2 linked regions of the Magnetofaba australis IT-1 genome follow. The main gene of each other region encodes a partner of the protein of the gene in region 2 in a complex. Links are inferred from orthologs where the notes say so. Each region holds a gene or a part of one and is shown on either strand. Other genes may lie near its edges.

Evidence for each region. Proteins that work in one complex are often made in the same cells at the same time.
Region 1: the proteins of prmC (region 2) and prfA are in contact, whole or in part, in a crystal structure (PDB 2B3T), measured with the Escherichia coli proteins. The link is inferred for Magnetofaba australis IT-1 from one-to-one orthologs.

Annotation. Positions count from the first base shown.
Region 1 is NZ_LVJN01000021.1:527,883-531,250, reverse strand. What follows is about bases 370-3,368. They hold prfA (peptide chain release factor 1), read right to left. Parts: upstream 2,411-3,368; coding sequence 1,328-2,410; downstream 370-1,327. Other genes in these bases: hemA (glutamyl-tRNA reductase), read right to left, coding at 2,429-3,368; MAIT1_RS20965 (transposase), read right to left, coding at 806-1,108; MAIT1_RS20970 (IS3 family transposase), read right to left, coding at 370-794. Also shown: more of MAIT1_RS20970, read right to left, coding at 1-369. UniProt on the Escherichia coli protein: Peptide chain release factor 1 directs the termination of translation in response to the peptide chain termination codons UAG and UAA.
Region 2 is NZ_LVJN01000021.1:108,589-112,303, forward strand. The notes cover bases 380-3,355. They hold prmC (peptide chain release factor N(5)-glutamine methyltransferase), read right to left. Parts: upstream 2,319-3,355; coding sequence 1,440-2,318; downstream 380-1,439. Other genes in these bases: MAIT1_RS19315 (nucleotide pyrophosphohydrolase), read right to left, coding at 380-542; MAIT1_RS19320 (SDR family oxidoreductase), read right to left, coding at 560-1,396; MAIT1_RS19330 (hypothetical protein), read left to right, coding at 2,477-3,355. Also shown: arsenosugar biosynthesis radical SAM (seleno)protein ArsS, read right to left, coding at 1-180; more of MAIT1_RS19315, read right to left, coding at 177-379; more of MAIT1_RS19330, read left to right, coding at 3,356-3,715. UniProt on the Escherichia coli protein: Methylates the class 1 translation termination release factors RF1/PrfA and RF2/PrfB on the glutamine residue of the universally conserved GGQ motif, i.e. on 'Gln-235' in RF1 and on 'Gln-252' in RF2.

The DNA.
Region 1 (3,368 bases), 420 kb from region 2 along the record:
TGCTCGACGTACTTTCCCACAACCCGTTGGGCATCTTCCAGCGATAATGGCGTCTGAGGCCGAATGCACTCACGCTTCAAACTACCGTGAAAACGCTCCAGTTTTCCGTTGCTCTGCGGATAGTAAGGCGAAGTCCTCACATGCGTCATGCCGGATTCCCGGATGAACGCCTTAAAATCGTTGGCAACGAACTGCGGCCCATTGTCTGAGATCAGCCGCGGCTTAGCTTCCGGATAGGCCTCCTGAGCTCGGAGCAGGACCACTTCAACCTCATCTTCCTTCATCGACTCACGAATCTCCCAGTGGAGGATAAACCTGCTACATCCATCCAGGACACTGCACAGATAGTAGAACGTCCCCTGGATATTCAGATAGGAGATGTCCACATGCCAGTGTTTATGCGGCTCCGAAGGCTGTTTGAACCCTGTGCCCTTCTGCGAGGGCGATGGGCTCCAACGACGCATCAGCCCGGCAGTTCTGAGCACACGCAGCACTGAAGAGGGGCTGACCGCCACCACGCCTGCATCCAGCATCATGTAGGTCAGGCGCCGATAGCCCTCTGACGGATGTTCATGGAAAAAGGCGACAATCGCTTCCCTTTCCCAATCGTCCAGCCAAAAATCTCGGGGAATACGGCCATTGTGGTCATTAACCATTCCATAGCGCTTGCGCCATGAATAGAACTTGCCCCTTTGCACGCCTATCCAGTTGATAATTCGGCTCGTGTCGATTTCGCTCTTGTCTGACCAAAACGCCACGAAATTCACCACCGAATCCCGTATGTCCGGCTCCACCCAGCAGCCGTTCAGCTCACCCCAAGACTTTTTTTTAGCGCAACATGCGCCTCAAGAAGCTCAGACATAACTTCATTTTTGGTTGCCAACTTCGCTTCTAGTTCGGCAATCTGTCGGTCACAAGCCTTTTGGCCGCGTTTGTCAGACAAGGCCGCTTCGCCGTTCTCAAACAAAGCCTTTTGCCAGCGATAGTACTGGCTGGGCTGAATGCCCGCCTCGTCGCACAGATCCGAGAGAACCACCTTCTCGACCAGGTGACGGCGCACATAGCCTACCTTCTGCTCAGCCGTAAATCTCCGCTTCTTCCGTTCCATACAAACCTCCGCTTATTATCTACACATTATAAACGGCTTGTTTGTCATTTTCCAACTGAACCGAAACAATCTTGGGAGCTCGAGGGCGGAGCCCTCGATATCTTCTCGCTTCAAATGTCTCATTCTCTTCTGCGGCGACTATATGAACGCGGTCTTTGTATTTCACTGATGGGTGAAAAAATTTCAGCGTGAGTTGCGGATGAGAAAAAATTTATTCTCTCAAGCTTCACCCAACTGCGCCAGCAACTCCGCTTGATGATGCGCCAACAGGGCGTCGACGATCTCCCCCAACGCGCCCTGCATCACCGCATCCAATTTATGTAGAGTCAGATTGATGCGGTGATCGGTTACACGGTTTTGTGGGAAATTATAGGTGCGGATGCGCTCGGAACGGTCTCCCGATCCCACCTGACCCCGCCGCGCTTCGGCGCGCTCATCAGCGGCGGACTGGCGCTCCTGATCCAGCAGACGCGCCTGCAACACCTTCATCGCCTTGGCTTTGTTCTTGTGCTGGGATTTCTCATCCTGGCAGGTCACCACCAGGCCGGTGGGCAGGTGGGTGATGCGCACAGCCGAATCGGTGGTGTTGACGCTCTGTCCACCGGGCCCGGAGGAGCGATAGACGTCGATGCGCAGATCCTTGTCGGCGATATTGACGCTCACTTCATCGGCTTCGGGCAGAATCGCCACCGTGCAGGCGCTGGTGTGGATGCGTCCGCCCGCCTCCGTGGCGGGCACACGCTGCACCCGGTGCACGCCGGACTCGAATTTCAAGCTGGAGTAGACGCCCGCGCCGGTGATCATGGCGATGAGCTCCTTGAATCCGCCTAGATCCGTGGGGCTGCTATCCAGAATCTCCATGCGCCAGCCGCGCTGCTCCACATAGCGCCCATACATGCGAAACAGATCCGCCGCGAACAGTCCCGCCTCATCGCCGCCGGTGCCGGCGCGAATCTCCAAAATAACGTTCTTCTGATCGTCAGGATCCTTGGGCAGTAGCAGAATTTGCAGTTGAGCGTCACTCTCCTCCAATTGATGCTTCAGCGAATCACGCTCCTCTCGCGCCATCTGCGCCATCTCCGCATCGGCGTCAGGCTCGGCCAACATCTCCTCGGCGTCTTTAAGCTGCGCATCCAACTCCTTGTGCTGCGCATAGGCTTCCACAATGGGCTCCAGCTCGGCGAATTCGCGATTCAACTTGGCGAACCGTTCAGGATTGGAGGCGATATCCTGCTGACCCAGCAGAGCGGAGATCTCTGCATGGCGCTCACTCATCACACGGAGTTTATCGGTTAACGCCATAGCGAGACTCTCCAGCCCTTATCCATCGTCCAGTTTGAACAGTCGCCGGGTGGCGGCGGTGATCTGATCGCCATCGGGCTCATGGGCGGCCAGACGCAACTGTTCAGACGGATTGTGCAGAATTTTATTCACCAACAGGCGGGTCAGCTTCTCGATGCGCGCGCGGTCGTCATCGCTCAAGGTTTCCCAGCCGCGCAACTGCTTTTCCAACACCTCGTCACGCACGCCTTCAGCGTGAGCGCGTAACGCTTTGATGGTGGGCGCAACCTCCAGTGCAGAGATCCATTTCAGCAGCCCCGGGATCTCTTCAGAAACAATGTTTTCCGCCGCTTGCGCCGCTTCTGCGCGCTCCTGTCGGTTCTGCTCGACGATCTGATTCAGATCATCCATGTCATACAGAAAAGCGCTGTCCACATCGCCGATCTCCGGGTCCAGATCCCGCGGCACGGCGATATCGATAAAGAACATGGGGCGCTGGCGCCGCTCTTTGAGGGCCTTTTTCACCATGGGCGCATCCACCAGATAGACGGTGGAGCCGGTGGAGGAGATGATGATGTCGGCGCGGTGTAGATTCTCCGCCAGCTTCTCCATGGGGAAAGCGTGACCATCGAACTGGGCGGCCAGATTCTGCGCCCGCTCCAGGGTGCGGTTGGTGACGAACACTTTATCGATGCCGTTGGCCACCAGATGGCGCGCGGCCAATTCGCACATCTCACCGGCGCCGATGAGCAGACAGCTATGACCGTTCAATTCGCCGAAGATCTTGCGCGACAGCTCCACCGCTGCAAACGAAACCGACACCGCGTTTTCGGCAATGGCGGTCTCATTACGCACCCGCTTAGCGGTTTGAAAAGCGTGCTGAAAAAAGCGATTGAGAATAGCGCCGACGCTCTGTTGCGCCACGGCGTGCTGATAGGCCTTTTTCATCTGACCGAGGATCTGCGGCTCGCCCAGCACC
Region 2 (3,715 bases):
GGCCAGCGCCAACACCTGCGCCATCACCGGCCAATCCATACTCTCGCGGCGCGTGGGCCCCGCCCCCACATGGCAGTGGGCGCACGCCATATTGCACGTCAGCCCCACATTGACCTGAATCATGCTCAGATCCGCCGCATGCAGAGCGCCCTCGGGCAGTTTGCGCAAAAAAGAGTTCATCCGCCCCCCTCATCTGCTGGCAAACCGCGCTTCTGCGCCGATCCATACGCCACGTCGACCGGGTATTTGCGCGCATTGAGCGCCATCTTCTCATGGGCGCATGTGAGCGGGTCCAACCCCAGTTTGTCCGCCAACATGGTCAGATAGATCAGCACGTCGCCAATCTCCTGGGCCACCGCCTCGCGCTGTTTGTCGGTCAATTCCCGGCTCTGCTCCACCGTCAGCCATTGGAATGGCTCCATCAACTCCGCGGCCTCACCGCACAGCGCCATGGCCAGATTCTTCGGTGTATGGAATTGCGCCCAATTGCGCTCTGTAGCGAATTGGCGCAGGGCGTCACGCAGTTGGGTGAGATCTTCCATGGCGCTCCTCTTGGGGATTATGAGGCGTACTGTTGCAAGCGGTCCAGCCAACGCACCGGCAGCAGGCGTTTGAGAATGGCGAAGCCGTAAGTCGGCGTGGTGACTGGATAGCGGATCTTCGGGCGCGGCGATTCCAACGCATGGATCACCCGCTGCAGCACCGCCTCGGGCCCCAGACGCCAGCGGTTGGGGGGTTCGTTGCCCAAACGCTCCAGTTCGCTTTTATAGATGTCGCGCCACACACTGCCTTCGATATCGATATGACGATGAAAGTGCGGCAGCGCCTTGGGACCGATTTCACTCTCAATGGGACCCGGCTCAATGAGGCTGACATGGATGCCGGTTCCGGCCAACTCCAGGCGCAGCGTATCGGAGAGCCCCTCCAGGGCGAATTTGCTGGCCACATAAGCCCCGCGATAGCGCAGGCCGACAAAGCCCAATACCGAACTGTTCTGAATGATGCGCCCCTGCCCCGCCGCGCGCATGGCGGGAATCACCCGCGTAGTCACCTCATGCTGACCGAACAGATTGGTTTCAAACTGTAATCTCAAAGCTTCGCGGCTCAGATCCTCCACGCAACCGGGCTGGGCGTAGGCGCCATTATTGAACAGTCCGTAGAGTCGTCCGCCGGTGCGCGACAGAATCTCCGTCACCGCCGTGTCAATGGAGGCGGAGTGGTCCAGATCCAGTTGCAGCGCCTCCAGCCCCTCAGCTTGCAGACGCGCCACATCCTCAACCTGACGCGCAGTGGCGAAGACGCGATAACCGCGCTTGTGTAAGCCATGGGCGACATGATAGCCGATGCCGCTGGAACAGCCGGTAATGAGCACAGGATGGTTGGAAAAGTCGCGCATTATACACCGTTATACATGCGTTATGTGATAACTGAAGATTTTGTTACGCCGTTGCGGTAATAACACGATCCCGTCGCGCATGATCCTGGGTGATGGACACCGCTGCAAAGCCCGCCTCCCGGCACAGATCGAAGATCGCTTCGCCCTGATCATAACCGATCTCCAGCGCCAGCAATCCACCGGACTTGAGCAGCGGTTTGGACGCCGGAATCAGCGCCCGATAGCACGCCAGGCCATCGGCGCCGCCATCCAGCGCGCCGCGTGGTTCGTGGTCGCGCACCTCCGGCTCCAGGGTCTCGATCACCGCGCTGGCGATGTAGGGCGGATTGGAGACGATCACATCAAACAGTTCGGATTGATCATTGAAAGGACTGAATAAATCTCCCTCAACGATCTCAGCGCGCGCGACCAGATCCAGTGCGTCCACATTGCTGCGCGCGCACGCCAACGCCTCGGCGGCGCGATCCACGCCCACCCCGGTGGCGTTGGGAAGCTCGTCAAGTAAAGCGCACAGAATCGCGCCGGAGCCCACCCCCACATCCAGGATGCGCAATGTCGCTTCGCGATCAGCAACGCCCTCCAAAATCCGCTCCACCAGGGTCTCAGTTTCCGGCCTGGGGATCAGCACGCCAGGGCCCACGCGAAACGTCAGACTCCAAAACTCACGCGATCCTAAAATATAGGCCACAGGTTCGCGAGATGCGCGTTTTTTGATGAGAACTTTGTAACGGTTAAGCTCGTCATCGTGTAACGGTCTATCCGGGTCCAGAAACAGGTCCAATCGGCGCAATTTCAGCGCATGGGCCAGCAGCAGCTCCGCATCCAGACGCGGATTGTCCACAATCCCCTGCTTGGTCAACCACTGGGTGGTCCACTGAATCAGGGTGCGAAATGTCCAGATTTCCGGCGTGCTAACGGTCATAAGGCAATCATGGGTTGGAGATGTGGGCGTTTCCCCGTATCCTGGCAAGGCTCTCAGAGCGCGTCCAGGGTTTGTGGCGCGCACATCGCCACAAGCGCCTGAGATAAAAGCCGCCCACACGGCCCCATCGCCCTGAAATCTTGATTCAGCCGCCCCCCATGGCGCCCAAGATCCAACTCATCATGCATGCACGCCGCCTCATTATCATTGTCGCACTCACCCTCTTCGCTTGCCTGACGGCGGCGTTTGGCGCTTGGCTTCAGACCCGCAACCTATTGATCAACCATGATCTTGTGTGGTGTCTGGAAATTGCGCGGGTGCTGACTTCCGGCGGACGTTATCTGCACGAAGCGCTGGAGGTGAATCCGCCACTATTCTTTCTGCTGATCAGTCCGTTTCAATGGCTCGCGACTCTGCTGCACCTGAGCGATTACGCCGCCGTGGCGCTGTGGATCAACCTGCTGGCGGTGGGGGCCGCGCTCGTGTGCTGGCCGCCGTTACGCGCGCTGATCCCCAATCGCGCCCTCACCATGATGGCTCTCCTGGGCATTGCGGCTGTGCTGATGGGTCACCCTGGTTACCATTTTGGTCAGCGCGAACAGCTTATCGCCACTCTCATCACACCGGGATTGTTCTGGTTGCCGTGGCGCCTGCATGACCCCACGCCCCTGACCTCCACTATGCGCATGGCGGGCGCCGCGGTGACCGTGCTGGCGGCGCTGGGGATTCTGATTAAACCCCACTATCTGCTCATGCCTCTGGCCGCGCTCATCGCTACCCTCATTCTGCGTCCCGAGCAGCGCGCCTTACGCCCCCTTTGGTTGGGTTGGCCTGGGGTGATGACAGTGGTTTGCGCAGCCTACGGATTCTTGATTACTGTTTTCTTTCCAGAATATTTCCAGATGGTTGGCGTGGCGTTGGATCTGTATGGCGGAATGGACGCCAGCGCCAACACCCTGCTCAGCGGGCCCATCCTCTCTTTTGTGGGGTATGCCGCGCTGCTGGCGTTCGGGGTGAGCATCGCCACCGGTTGGCGCGCCCAATACAGCCTGACCGCCTGGAGTTTGTGGAGCGCATGCGCCCTGGGCATGGCGGCGTTTGTGCTGCAAGGAAAAGGCTGGGCCTATCACACCTTGGCAGCGACCATCTGCATGGATCTGCTGACGGGCGCAGCCCTCATCGCCACTCTTACTACGTTACGACATAACGTGAAATCCGGGCGAACTCTGGTCTCGGCATTGATCATTGGCGGGGCTCTGTGGGCCAAGCCCATCACCGGCGGCTGGGCGGAGTATTTGGCGCTCTCTCCCAGCGATTGGCGCACACATCCTGGGGTGCGGCTGCTGCAAGTGGCGGCGCAGGGAGAGGGCGTCATGCTGGTCTCCAACAATCCCCGC